DNA from 4 places in the Streptomyces sp. NPDC060366 genome. Region 3 is predicted to be linked to each of the others. Evidence: riboswitches for the same ligand, from Rfam matches in the RefSeq annotation. Region 3 holds a riboswitch; each other region holds the start of a gene.
What was found. A riboswitch is a leader RNA that binds a small molecule or an ion and turns the genes downstream of it on or off. The one in region 3 is predicted to bind cyclic di-AMP.
Positions count from the first base shown of each region.

Region 1: it holds a riboswitch for cyclic di-AMP, as region 3 does, so the genes downstream of both, ACFWHU_RS22560 (transglycosylase family protein) here and ACFWHU_RS04305 (M23 family metallopeptidase) in region 3, are expected to answer to the same signal.
Region 2: it holds a riboswitch for cyclic di-AMP, as region 3 does, so the genes downstream of both, ACFWHU_RS12620 (M23 family metallopeptidase) here and ACFWHU_RS04305 (M23 family metallopeptidase) in region 3, are expected to answer to the same signal.
Region 4: it holds a riboswitch for cyclic di-AMP, as region 3 does, so the genes downstream of both, ACFWHU_RS20865 (C40 family peptidase) here and ACFWHU_RS04305 (M23 family metallopeptidase) in region 3, are expected to answer to the same signal.

Region 1 covers NZ_JBHXDC010000009.1:113,881-117,079, reverse strand. Annotated here, with positions in the region: gene ACFWHU_RS22565 (transglycosylase family protein) at 1-800, shown strand, start outside; cyclic di-AMP (ydaO/yuaA leader) riboswitch at 1,059-1,235, shown strand; gene ACFWHU_RS22560 (transglycosylase family protein) at 1,239-1,916, shown strand; gene eno (phosphopyruvate hydratase) at 2,199-3,199, shown strand, end outside.
Region 2 covers NZ_JBHXDC010000004.1:17,199-20,397, forward strand. Annotated here, with positions in the region: gene ACFWHU_RS12615 (PrsW family intramembrane metalloprotease) at 1-226, shown strand, start outside; gene ACFWHU_RS12620 (M23 family metallopeptidase) at 293-1,357, opposite strand; cyclic di-AMP (ydaO/yuaA leader) riboswitch at 1,369-1,523, opposite strand; gene ACFWHU_RS12625 (PP2C family protein-serine/threonine phosphatase) at 1,820-3,199, opposite strand, start outside.
Region 3 covers NZ_JBHXDC010000001.1:1,001,613-1,004,811, forward strand. Annotated here, with positions in the region: gene ACFWHU_RS04295 (GNAT family N-acetyltransferase) at 1-403, opposite strand, end outside; gene ACFWHU_RS04300 (HPr family phosphocarrier protein) at 555-836, shown strand; gene ACFWHU_RS04305 (M23 family metallopeptidase) at 907-1,710, opposite strand; cyclic di-AMP (ydaO/yuaA leader) riboswitch at 1,723-1,889, opposite strand; gene ACFWHU_RS04310 (M16 family metallopeptidase) at 2,108-3,199, opposite strand, start outside.
Region 4 covers NZ_JBHXDC010000008.1:109,165-112,363, reverse strand. Annotated here, with positions in the region: gene ACFWHU_RS20875 (ATP-dependent Clp protease proteolytic subunit) at 1-414, shown strand, start outside; gene ACFWHU_RS20870 (hypothetical protein) at 422-727, shown strand; cyclic di-AMP (ydaO/yuaA leader) riboswitch at 1,084-1,267, shown strand; gene ACFWHU_RS20865 (C40 family peptidase) at 1,271-1,744, shown strand; gene ACFWHU_RS20860 (ATP-binding protein) at 1,810-2,241, opposite strand; gene ACFWHU_RS20855 (8-amino-7-oxononanoate synthase) at 2,492-3,199, opposite strand, start outside.

The DNA of each region.
Region 1 (3,199 bases), on a different contig from region 3:
GGGACCGGGTCGCCGAGTGCGAGAGCGGCGGCATGTGGAGCGCCGACCTCGGCAACGGGTACTACGGCGGACTCCAGATCTCCCAGGAGACCTGGGCCGACTTCGGCGGTACGACGTACGCCCCCACCGCCGACCAGGCCAGCCGCAGCCAGCAGATAGCCGTCGCGGAGAAGATCCTCGCCGCGCAGGGACCGGCCGCGTGGCCGACGTGCGCGCTCATCACCGGCCTCACGGCGGACGCCGATACGGACGGCGAGCCCTCCGGCGACGCCACGCAGAAGCCCGAGACGCCCGCGGAGCCCGAGCCGAGCGAGACGGCCGTCCTGCCCGCCGCTCCCGAGTCGACGCCCCCCTCGGGTCAGTTCGGCCGGGACTCCGCCTCCGGGGCCGAGAAGCCCGCCACGCGGGAGTCGAGCGCGAAGCCGAGCACCGAGGCCGGCAGCGGCCAGGGCAAGCACCGCGGTGAGGCGGCCCCCGAGAGCGGCGCGACGGCCGGTTCGGGCGAGTCGGCCGAGACCGGTACGGACGGGTCGACCGAAGCGGGCAAGCCGGGCAAGTCCGGCGAAGAACGCGAAAGTGGCCGTCATGCCTCACGGGGTGACGGTTCGGCACGCGGCGACGACGCCGCCGACGGCTCGTACACCGTCCGCTCCGGCGACAACCTGTGGGCCATCGCCGACGAGCAGAAGGTGGAGGGCGGCTGGCCCGCCCTCTACGAGGCGAACCGCGAGGTCGTGGGGTCCGACGCCGATCTGATCCTGCCGGGCCAGAGCCTCGATCTGACCGCGAAGCAGGGGTAGTTAAGCGGGCTATGTCCGCATCTGGGCAAGTGAGACAAGCGTCTCTTCGTCCCAACTGACACGGTCTGACCGGCAGCTCACCCCGGTCCCTTCCCGACCTGCGTAAACAGAGGTTTCCTCGCGGCAGGATGGGCGAATCATCCCGGATGTTCCGTCTTTGAACATCCGGGATGTCTGTGTTTACGGTCTGAACCGCTCGCACCGCGGGCACCGTCGACCGTCACGCCGAATCCTGCCGTCGGTCGGGGGGAGTACTCGTCGCGTCAAGCGCCGAAGGCAGGAGCGGGGGACCCAAAGGTAAGTGCCGGTCATCACGGCCGGCTCGGGGTGCAGCCGTGCGCAGGGGGACGTGAAGACGTTCCCGGGTCGCACGGCCGGGCAACTCACTTGGCCCGAACCCGACAGCTCACCTCGTAGGCGTCGGTGAGGAGATCTCGCATGCTGTTTTCCAGCAACTCCGGCAAGGGCAAGCACCGCCGTCCCTCCAAGACCGTCCGCTACGCCACGCTCGCCGGCATCACCGGTGCCGCTGTCGCGGCCCCGCTGATCGGCGCCACCTCCGCCTCCGCCGCCACCACCTCCGAGTGGGACGCCGTCGCCCAGTGCGAGTCCGGCGGCGACTGGTCGATCAACACCGGCAACGGCTACTACGGCGGTCTGCAGTTCTCCGCCTCGACCTGGTCCGCGTACGGCGGCAGCGCCTTCGCCTCCAGCGCCGACCAGGCCTCGAAGTCCCAGCAGATACAGGTCGCCGAGAAGGTCCTGGCGGGCCAGGGCAAGGGTGCCTGGCCGAGCTGTGGCGTGGGCCTGTCCAACGCCTCGAACGACGCCGGCTCCGCCGGCCCGGCCCCGGAGCAGTCCGCCCCGAAGGCCCAGCCGGCCCCGCAGAAGGCCGAGCCGCGCGCCGAGCAGGAGCAGCCCGCCTCGCGCGGTGAGACCCGCGGTCCGGTCAAGAAGGGCGACGGCGAGTACAAGGTCAAGGCCGGCGACACCCTCTCCAAGATCGCCGAGGCCAAGAAGGTCGAAGGCGGCTGGAAGAAGCTGTTCAAGCTGAACAAGGACATCATCGAGAAGGCCGATGTCATCTTCCCGGGTCAGCAGCTCCACCTGAGCTGACCCGTTCCCCAGAACCCGGCCCCGGCCCGGCGCGCCTCACTCCCCCCGGACGCGCCGGTCCGGGGCCGGGGCCTGTCACGGGCCCGGACCCCGTCCGCCACGTGAACCCCACGACAACGGCGTGAACCCGTGACAATCGCGCGACATTCGTCGCCCACCACGCATTCCGGACTCTTTTCGTCCCAGCGGGCGGGCATCGGCCGACCGCCGCCCGGGAGCCGGTTAGGCTCATGCCGCGGGGCCAATGAGGCCCCGCACCAACGCGTCACATCCCAGAAGGAGATGCTCGTGCCGTCCATCGACGTCGTCGTAGCCCGGGAAATCCTTGACTCCCGAGGCAACCCAACGGTCGAGGTCGAGGTCGGCCTCGACGACGGCAGCACCGGTCGTGCTGCTGTCCCCTCCGGTGCGTCCACCGGCGCGTTCGAGGCCCTCGAACTCCGCGACGGTGACCCGAACCGCTACCAGGGCAAGGGTGTCGAGAAGGCCGTCCTTGCCGTCATCGAGCAGATCGGCCCGGAGCTCGTCGGCTACGACGCCACCGAGCAGCGGCTGATCGACCAGGCGATGTTCGACCTGGACGCCACGCCCGACAAGTCCTCGCTCGGCGCCAACGCGATCCTCGGTGTCTCGCTGGCCGTGGCGCACGCCGCCTCCGAGGCCTCGGACCTGCCGCTGTTCCGCTACCTCGGCGGCCCGAACGCGCACCTGCTGCCCGTGCCGATGATGAACATCCTCAACGGCGGGTCGCACGCCGACTCCAACGTGGACATCCAGGAGTTCATGATCGCGCCGATCGGCGCCGAGTCGTTCTCCGAGGCCCTGCGCTGGGGCGCCGAGGTCTACCACACGCTGAAGAAGGTCCTGAAGGAGAAGGGGCTCTCCACGGGCCTCGGCGACGAGGGCGGCTTCGCGCCGAACCTGGAGTCCAACCGCGCCGCGCTCGACCTGATCCTCGTGGCCATCAAGGAAGCCGGCTACGCCCCGGGCAAGGACATCGCGCTCGCGCTCGACGTGGCGGCCTCCGAGTTCTACAAGGACGGCTCCTACGAGTTCGAGGGCAAGTCCCGCTCGGCCGCCGAGATGACCGAGTACTACGAGGAGCTCGTCGCCTCGTACCCGCTGGTCTCCATCGAGGACCCGCTCTTCGAGGACGACTGGGCCGGCTGGAAGGTCCTCAACGACAAGCTGGGCACCAAGGTCCAGATCGTCGGCGACGACCTCTTCGTCACCAACCCCGAGCGTCTCGCCCGCGGCATCGAGGAGGGCTCGGCCAACGCCCT
Region 2 (3,199 bases), on a different contig from region 3:
TGAGTACGAGGCGTTCGCGACGTCCCTGGCGTTCCTGCGCCACCGGGCGGGGCGCGGCACGGCGGGCCCGGACTACGTCGAGCGCGAGCAGGAGCTGCTGCACCACATGTGGCAGCGCCGGGAAATAGCGTCGCCCGCGCTGGCTTACGCGGCGCGGGCGACGGGGCGGGTGTGGACGCCGCCGCCGTACATCGACTACGGCGGCTACAACCCGTATCGGAGCTGAGTCCTGCTTCTTCGGATCAAGCCGGAGGGGACAGGGCCGGATCATCCGACCCTGGTCCGGATCCGGTCAGGGGGCGAGGCCCTTGCTGCGCAGCCAGCTCAGCGGGTCGATCCCGCTGCCGCCCGCGGTGTGCACCTCCAGGTGCAGGTGCGGGCCGGTGACGTTGCCCGTGGCTCCCACGCGTCCGATGGTCTCGCCGGTGGTGACCTTCTGGCCGGCGCTGACCGTCATCGAGGACAGGTGGGCGTACCAGATCTCCGAACCGTCTTCGAGCTCCAGCACGACGCGGTAGCCGTAGGACCCCGACCAGCCGGCCGACTTGACGGTCGCGCTGTGCACGGCCTTGGTGGGCGTGCCCGTGGGGGCCGCGAAGTCCAGGCCGGTGTGCTGGCCGGAGGACCACATGGAGCCGGTCTGGCCGTAGGTGGAGGTGAGCGTGTACGAGGAGGTGGGCAGCGAGAAGCTGGCGGCCAGCTTCTCCAGACGCTCCTTCTCCGCCTTGGCCTCCGCCGCTTCCTTGGCCTTGCGCTTCGCCTCGGCGGCCTTCTCCTGCGCGTCGGTCTGCTGCTTCTTGGCCTCGGCCGCGGCCGTCTCGGCGGCGGCCGTCTCGGCGCTCGCCTTCTGGGCGGCGTCGGCCTCGGCCTGCTGCTGCTCGGCCTGCTGGAGGATCCGGGCGCGCAGCGCCTCGCCGGAGTCGGTGGTGCCCTGCTGGGCGTCAGCGGCGGTGAGGGCCGCCGTGGTGAGCGGGGAGGGCGTCTCGTCGTTCTTCTTGTCCCCGTCGGACATGAAAGACCCGACGCCGGGAAGAGACTTGGCGTCGGGAAAACTGTCCGAGATCGCGTCGGGAAGTGATATCGAGACCGCGGGCTTGTCCTGGGCGGAGGCGATGCCTCCCGCGCCGACCGCGGCGATGACGCCTACTCCGAGGACCGTGGAGCTGCGGGCGAGAGCGTTGCGCTGCTTGGCGACACGGTGCTTGCCGCGTACGGGACGGATGGAGTCCGCGGTGGGATTCCACTCCTCCCAGTCCCTGTTCGCCTCGCCGTTGCTGTGATCGGTGCCGGTGAGCCGGCTGCCGGGGCCGAAATGGGCCGGGGCTGAGGCTTCGGGGGCAGGCCTGTTGGACGCCACTGGGGCGCTCTCCTTTCCTTCCTTCTCGCCTACCGGGTTAGCTGACGGGTTCGGAGCAGGAAGGTCTCCTACGAGCGTTCTTGACCGCACGAGGCAGCAAGAGGCGCCCGATTCACCCCAATTGGTGGTTCCCCGGTTTCCTTGCGGAATTCGGCGCGTGCGCACGGTGCCGTCTCTTTCGACGGCTGGGACAACCGCGCTGCGTTATCGAACGTTAATAGACGACCGGGGCTTATTCCAAGCTGTTCCGGGTGATCGTTAGCGATGACGGCCGGGATCAACCGGGCCACAAGCGGGCGTAATCGGGCGAGTTGATCGACTCTTAGGCCGTGTGCGATCACACACTCGAACTGACGGTGCGTCAAATGTTATGCGGAGCGGTGCGCCTCAACTACACAGCGTGCCGGTCGAGATGACATCACGGCACGACGGGGTGCGGGGCGGGCGGCGCGACGAGCCGCCTCACGGCACGACGGGCATCGTTCTGCGCCGCTCCGGCTGCCGCGCGGTGGGCCGGCTGACGGCCAGCAGCGCCATGTCGTCCGTACTGCCGCCGCCGGTGTGCAGCCGTACGTCGCCGACGATCGCCTCCAGCAGCTCGTCGGGGCCGGGGAAGATCCGTCCCGCCAGCCGTTCGCGCGGGTCGTAGAAGACGCCCGCCGCGTTGCGCGCCTCGGTGAGACCGTCCGTGTAGAGCAGGAGCGTCGACCCGGACACGTACGGGACCTCGTCCGCCCGGTCCGGCCAGGCCCCCAGCTCGCCCATCCCGAGCGGCAGCGCCGGGTCGGAGGGGGCAAGCACCGTCAGCGCGCCGTCGGCGGCGAGCACCAGCGGCTCCGGGTGCCCGCGGTTGACCACCCGCACCATGCCCTCGACATGCGGGATCTCCGCCAGGACGGCGGTGGTGAAGCCCTCGAACAAATCGATCCCGCTGCGCCGGGTGCCTTCGCGCGCCAGTGCCCGCTCCAGCCGCTGCGCGACCCCTTCGAGCGAACTCTCCTGCTCGGCGGCCTCGCGGAAGGCGCCGATGACGACGGCCACGGTCTCGACGGCGCCCATGCCTTTGCCGCGTACGTCACCGACCACCAGCCGTACCCCGTACGCCGTGTCCTGGACGGCGAACAGGTCACCGCCGATGAACGCGCCCTCCTCGGCCGCCTCGTAACGCGCGGCGATGTGCAGCCCGCCTATGCGGGCGGCGGGTGTGGGCAGCACGGCGCGCTGGGCCGCCTCGGCGATGACCCGCGCCGAGGCGAGACGTTCACCGCTGCGGCGTACGACCCCGTTGATGGCCAGCGCGAGGACGGAGACCGTGAAGACGTTCAGCGCTTGACTGATCGTCGCGGTGTCCTGCAGATTCCCCGTCCCGAGATGCAGCCCCAGGAAGACCAGGGTCGACACGATGCCGACAACGAGGGTGCGCGCGAGCGAGAAGAACGGGGCGGCCACCAGCGGCGCCGCCGCGAAGAGCGGGGAAGCCGTAAAGGCTGTCGGGGTCACCTGGTCCAGCACGATCGCCACCACGATGATCAGGCCGGGCAGGAGTTCCACGATCGGATACGGCGAGCGGGCGCGGTGCCGGGCGCGCCGCCGCCTGGCCCTGCGGGGGCGGTCGAAACCGGAGCCGGAGGGACGCCCGCCGGGGGAAAAGGAGTCGTCCCAGTCGGGGTCTTCCGGCGGCCGGCTCGCCTCACCCAAGCCGGCGTCGGCGCGCCGGAGGCTACGCCGGATCCCGCGCTCGACGCTGTTCCTGAGACTGCGGAGCCTGGTCCTGGCGGACAGGCGACGGCGGGCGGCACCCTCGGCGGAACGGTCGTCGCTCCCGCCGCGTGCCGTCCCGTC
Region 3 (3,199 bases):
CGATGTGTTCGAGGAGCGCGGAGGCGATCCCGCGCCCCTGGTGCGCGTCCTGGACGAGGAAGGCGACCTCGGCCTCGTCGGCGGGCGCGGAGGCGGGCATGCCCTGTGCGTCGATCCGGTCGTAGCGGACGGTGGCGACGAACTCGCCACCGACGGTCACGGCGAGTCCCACCCGGTCCACGTAGTCGTGGTGGGTGAAGCGGTACACGTCCTTGTCGGAGAGCCGGGGATAGGGCGCGAAGAAGCGGTAGTACTTCGACTCGTCGGAGACCTGCTCGTAGAAGCTGACCAACCGCTCGGCGTCGTCGGTGGTGATGGGCCTCACGCGCGCGGTGCCTCCGTCGCGCAGGACCACGTCTGCTTCCCAGTGATCGGGGTAGGCGTGCTGTGACGGCGTCGTCATGGGATGAGCCTACGGCGCGCACACGGGTAGCGGCGGGTCCCCGGCCGGGGCAGGCTGGGGTCTCTCGTGGACCCAGGGGTGCCTCGCCGGTCCCTCCGGGGCCTCGTGGCACACTGGTCTAGACAACAACTGTGACTTGAAGGGCAACACCATGGCTGAGCGCCGCGTCAAAGTCGGCTGGGCCGAGGGCCTGCACGCCCGTCCCGCCTCCATCTTCGTCCGTGCCGCCACGGCCTCCGGCGTGCCGGTGACGATCGCCAAGGCCGACGGCAATCCGGTCAACGCGGCGTCGATGCTCGCCGTGCTGGGACTGGGCGCGCAGGGCGGCGACGAGATCGTCCTGACCTCCGACGTGGACGGCGCGGACGTCGCGCTCGACCGGCTGGCCAAGCTGGTCGCCGAGGGTCTGGACGAGCTTCCCGAGACCGTCTGACCCCGCTCACGCACGACACGAGGAAGGCCCCGGCAGGACGCCGGGGCCTTCGTCGTTGGTGGGTACCGGCTCAGACGCCGACGCCGTGCGCGCGCAGATACGCGACCGGGTCGATGTCGGAGCCGTACTCCTCGCTCGTCCGGGCCTCGAAGTGCAGGTGCGGTCCGGTGGAGTTGCCGGTCGAGCCCGAGAGGCCGATCGACGTGCCCGGCGCGACGCTCTGGCCGACGCTGACGCCGACCGCGGAGAGGTGTCCGTACTGGGTGTACGTGCCGTCGTTCATACGGATGACGACGTTGTTGCCGTAGGCGCCGCCCCAGCCGGCCTCGACGACGGTGCCCGCGCCGACGGCCACGACCGAAGTGCCCGACGCGGCGCGGAAGTCGACGCCGCTGTGGCTGCCGGAGGACCAGAGCGCGCCTCCGGTCCGGTAGCCGGTGGTGACGGAGGAGCCGGCGACCGGGAGCCGGTAGGCGTTCAGGCGCTCGCGCTCGGCGGCGCGCGCCGCGCGCTCCTTGGCCTCGCGGACCTCCTTGGCGCGGGCCTGCGCCTTGCGCTTCGCCTCGGCCTCGGCGCGGGCGGCGGCCTTCGCCTCCGCCTTCGCTTTCGCGGCCTTCTGGGCGGCCAGGCGCTGCGCGTCGGCCTGGGCGTCGATCTTCGCGGCGAGCGAGTCGTCGATGACGATGGCGCGGACCGGGGCGGCGGGGGCGGCCTCCTGGGCGAGGGACGCGCCCGCTTCGGCGGCGAGCGCCGGGGAGGCGAGGGTGCCGATGACACCGGTCGCGGTGAGAGTGGCGACTCCGGCGATGTTCGCGCTCCGGCGCGTCATTCGGCCCGGGGCACGGTGCTTCCCGGTGGCACGGGTGAACGCCATGAAGTGGCTGGTCCTTTCCTTCCTTCTCGCCTACCGGGTTAGCTGACGGGTTCGGAGCAGGAAGGTCTCCTACGGGCTCCTCCGCGGATCACGCGAAGGCCCCCGATTCACCCCAGGGACTTGAATGGGTCCCCGGCTCCCCAGGCTCGCGCCTGACGGGGACTCGGCGATGGCTGTCCGGTGCCGCGGATGCGGCGGGCTCTGGCGGACAGCCGGACCGACGCTAAAGGGGTCATCTTTCAATCACCAAACAGACAGGCCCTTTTGTAGCGCACGCCACAGGGCATTCAGGCAACCTCCTTATGAATGCGGACATAGCGGGAAACCCCGGCGACTGGTTCGTCACCGGGGTTCCGTTTGTGCGTATTGAGCCGTGTGGTTCGTGCGCCGGTCGGCCTCAGCCGGTGACGACCTTCACCTCACCGATACCCAGGGCCTCGATCGGCTCCCGGATCACCGAGGCGTCCCCGACGAGCACCGTGACCAGCCGGTCGCCCGGGAAGGCGCTGACGACGGCGGCCGTCGCCTCGACCGTGCCGGTCTCGGCCAGGCGCGCGTAGAGCCGCCCCTGGAAGTCGTCCGGGAGGTGCTGCTCGACCTGGTCGGCGAGCGTGTCGGCGACGGAGGCGGCCGTCTCGTACTTCAGCGGCGCGACTCCGACCAGATTCTGCACGGCCGTCTCGCGCTCGGCGTCCGTCAGCCCTTCGGCCGCGAGCGTACGCAGCACCTTCCACAGATCGTCCAGCGCGGGGCCGGTCGACTCGGTGTCCACGGAGCCGCTGATGGCGAGCATGGAGGCGCCCGTGCCCTGCGGGTCCGAGCGCAGCACCTGCGCGAAGGCCCGCACGCCGTACGTGTAGCCCTTCTCCTCGCGCAGCACCCGGTCGAGCCGGGAGGTGAGCGTGCCACCGAGGCAGTACGTGCCGAGCACCTGGGCCGGCCAGACGCGGTCGTGCCGGTCGGGGCCGACCCGGCCGATCAGCAGCTGGGTCTGGACGGCTCCGGGCCGGTCCACGATCACCACGCGGCCGGTGTCGTCGGCGGTCACCGGCGGCACGGGGCGCGGCTCGGAGGTGTCGCCCGTCCAGTCGCCGAGGGTCTCGGCGAGCAGCGCGTCGACGTCGACGCCGGTCAGGTCACCGACGATCACCGCGGTGGCGGTGGCGGGGCGGACGTGCGCGTCGTAGAAGGCGCGGACACCCTTGGCGTCGATGCGCCCGACGGTCTCCTCGGTGCCCTGGCGCGGGCGCGACATGCGCGAGGTGGCCGGGAACAGCTCCTTGGAGAGCTGCTTCGCCGCGCGGCGGGCCGGGTTGGCCTGCTCGTGCGGGATCTCGTCGAGCCGGTTGGTGACGAGCCGGCCGACCTCGCTCTCGGAGAACAGGGGCGCGCGCAGGGCGTCGGCGAGCAGACCGAGCGCCTTGGGCAGCCGGGAGACCGGGACCTCCAGGGAGACCCGGACGCCGGGATGGTCGGCGTGCGCGTCGAG
Region 4 (3,199 bases), on a different contig from region 3:
GGCTCCCTCAGCGCCATGTCCGCCGTGTACGACACGATGCAGGTCGTCGGCTGCGACGTGGCGACCACCTGTCTCGGCCAGGCGGTGTCGACCGCCGCCGTCCTGCTGGCCGCCGGGGCGCCCGGCAAGCGGATGGCACTGCCCGGCGCGCGTGTCGTACTCCAGCAGCCGGGGATCGAGGAGCCCGTACGCGGCCAGCCGTCCGATCTCGCCATCCACGCCGAGGAGTTGCTGCGACTGCGGGCCCTGATGGCGCACATGCTGGTGCGGCACACCGGCCGGAGCGCCGAGCGGATCGACAACGACATCGACCGGGACACGATCTTCGACGCGCCGGGCGCCCTGGAGTACGGCCTGGTGGACCATGTCGCACAGGACCGCAGGGCGTCCCTCGGCCTCAACTCCCCCCGGTGAGCGCCCGATGCTGCCGGAACTGCCGCCGCTGCCCGCGCTGACCCGCGCCGAGGGCGACTTCGTCGACAGTTATCTCCAGGTCGTCGACCTGGTGGGCCGGATCAATCCGTCGCGGGGCGACGACACGTACGGCGCGCTGCGCGCCGCACAGGCCCTGGTGGCCAGGGCCGCCGAACTGCGCGACGCGCTGACGCTGATGCACGCCAGAGGCGAGAGGGAGTTGCACACGCCGACCCTGGACCGCGCCCTGCGGGTGCTCGACGGGGAGCGCAGGGCCGGGCGTGTCACCATGCCGCCCGGCCCTGCGACTTGATACGGGCCCGGCCCCACGGACCCGCGACACGACACGAACCGGCGGCCGACCGCCCCGTATGGACGCGTCCGTACGGGAATTGCCCGCTCGTTCGGCGTATCGACGCGCCCGCCGAGATCGGGACGGCGAGTTGCGACGGGTGATCGGCCGTCCGGCCGTAACACACCGCTGCGTCGCAGGTACAGCGCGTGAGTGGTCATATCAGCCGTTCACCGAATCGCCCACAGGGGCCCAAATAGCCCAAAAGTGACGAGGGTCACATCCAGTCGTTGCGGCTCGGAATTTCGCTGATGCCGCGTCAAGATCCGTTGGACGACAAGCCCCCGCCACCTCGGCGGGGCGGTCCGGGTGGACGCCGAGTCCTGCCGCCGCTCCGGATGACTGGTCGACACGAGTGGATCGGCAGGAGTGGAGGACCCGAGCAGTTCGGGGCGTTCCGACCATGGACCGCTCCTCGGGGTGAAGCCGCGCGAGCGGCCGGACATCTTCGCCTGTCCGAACCCGACAGGTCATCCTTCACAGGCGGCTGACGAAGGGTTGCGCATGTCCGCGCAGACGCATGTCCCGTCGCTGCTCTCCCGGGCCGGTACCGCATCGGTCCTCCTCGCCGCCGTCGGCGGCACGATGCTGGCGCCCGGCGCCGTGTCCGAGGCGCACGCCCAGCACGCCGCCGCCGCCAAGGCTCTCCATGTGGCCGCTTCCAAGAAGGGCGCGCCGTACAAGCACGGGGCGGCTGGTCCGCACCGGTTCGACTGCTCGGGCCTGACGGTGTTCTCGTACAAGAAGGCGGGCAAGTCGCTGCCGCGCACGGCGCAGCAGCAGTACAACAAGTCGCGCCACATCCCGGCCTCCAGCCGCAAACGGGGCGACCTGGTCTTCTTCCACTACGGAAACAGCGTCTACCACGTCGGGATCTACGCCGGAGCCGGCAAGATCTGGCATTCGCCGAAGTCGGGCCAGGTGGTGCGGCTGGAGCGCATCTGGTCGAAGAGCGTCTGGTACGGCCGCGTCCGCTGACGCCCGGCGGGTGGCGGGCCGTGCGCGGTAGCCGGTGCGCTGTTCCGGTGCGCGGGTGCGGCGGGTCAGCCCGGGGCGGGGACCGTCCAGGGCAGGGTGATCCAGACCGTCTTGCCGCCGTCCGCCGTGGGAGTGACGGACAGTCCGCCGCCGTACTCGGCGGTCAGCGCCCGGATGATGACCATGCCACGGCCGTTGTCCTGCTGGACCGCGGCCGGGAGCCGCCGCGGCCACCGCGGATGGCTGTCGGTGACTCCGACGCGCAGCCGTTCGTCGCGCTCCAGCGTGACGTCGACCGTGAAGGTCGGTGACGTCCCGAAGGTGTGCTGCACGGCGTTGGTCGCCAGCTCCGAGATGATCAGGCGAACCGTTTCGGCGGTCTCGGCGTCGTCGGGCAGGCCCCACTCCGAGAGGACGCGCGCGACATATCTGCGTGCCTCCGGTACCGAGGCGGGATCGCTCGGCAGGGTGACGGATGCTTCCTGATGGTCTGCCATGGCGACGCTGTCCCTTTCCCACCGGGACGCAGACCGACCTACGGCAGATGCCCGCGAGTACGTCCCCGGATTGCGCTTCGCGACACACTGCCATCAACGGCACCCGGCGCACGGGCGATCCGCCGGGATACGGCCCCGGTTGTCGCTCTAAGCGGTGAACCCTGCTACGCGCAAACGTATTTGAGCGGGCTCAAGTTTCCGGCCCCGGCGACCGAGGTGGGACACCCGTGGGCGGGCACCTACGCGTGCGTCAGACGGCCCGCCCCACGGCACCGGCGGGCGCGGTCGCGACGATCGTCGCGAGCGCCGCGGCGACCTGCCGGTCCGTCAGATCCGCACGGGCCGTGAGCCTGATCCGGGAGATCCCGTCCGGCACCGACGGCGGCCGGAAGCAGCCCACCACCAGCCCCGCGGCCCGGCAGTCGGCGGCCCAGCGCACGGCCGCGTCCGGGGAGGGCGCCCGGACGGAGACGACGGCCGCGTCCGGGCGTACGGCGGTCAGCCCCGCCCCGGTCAGCCCCTGGTGCAGCGCGTGCGCCACCGCCCGCGCCCGGACCGCCAGCGACGGGTCCTCGCGCAGCAGCCGCAGGCTCGCGAGCGCGGCGCCCACGGCGGCCGGCGCCAGTCCGGTGTCGAAGATGAACGACCGCGCGGTGTTGACGAGTTGGTCGATGACCCGGGCCGGCCCCAGGACCGCGCCGCCCTGGCTGCCCAGCGACTTGGAGAGCGTGACGGTGGCGACGGTCCCCGGGTCGCCCGCCAGACCCGCCGCGTGGACGGCGCCACGGCCGCCGTCGCCCAGCACACCGAGACCGTGGGCGTCGTCCACGAGCAGCGCCGCGCCCCGCGTACGGCACACCTCGGCCAACCGCGCGAGCGGCGCCGCGTCGCCGTCCACCGAGAACACCGAGTCGCTGACGACCAGGGCCCGCGAACCCTCGCGCGCTTCGAGCGTCTT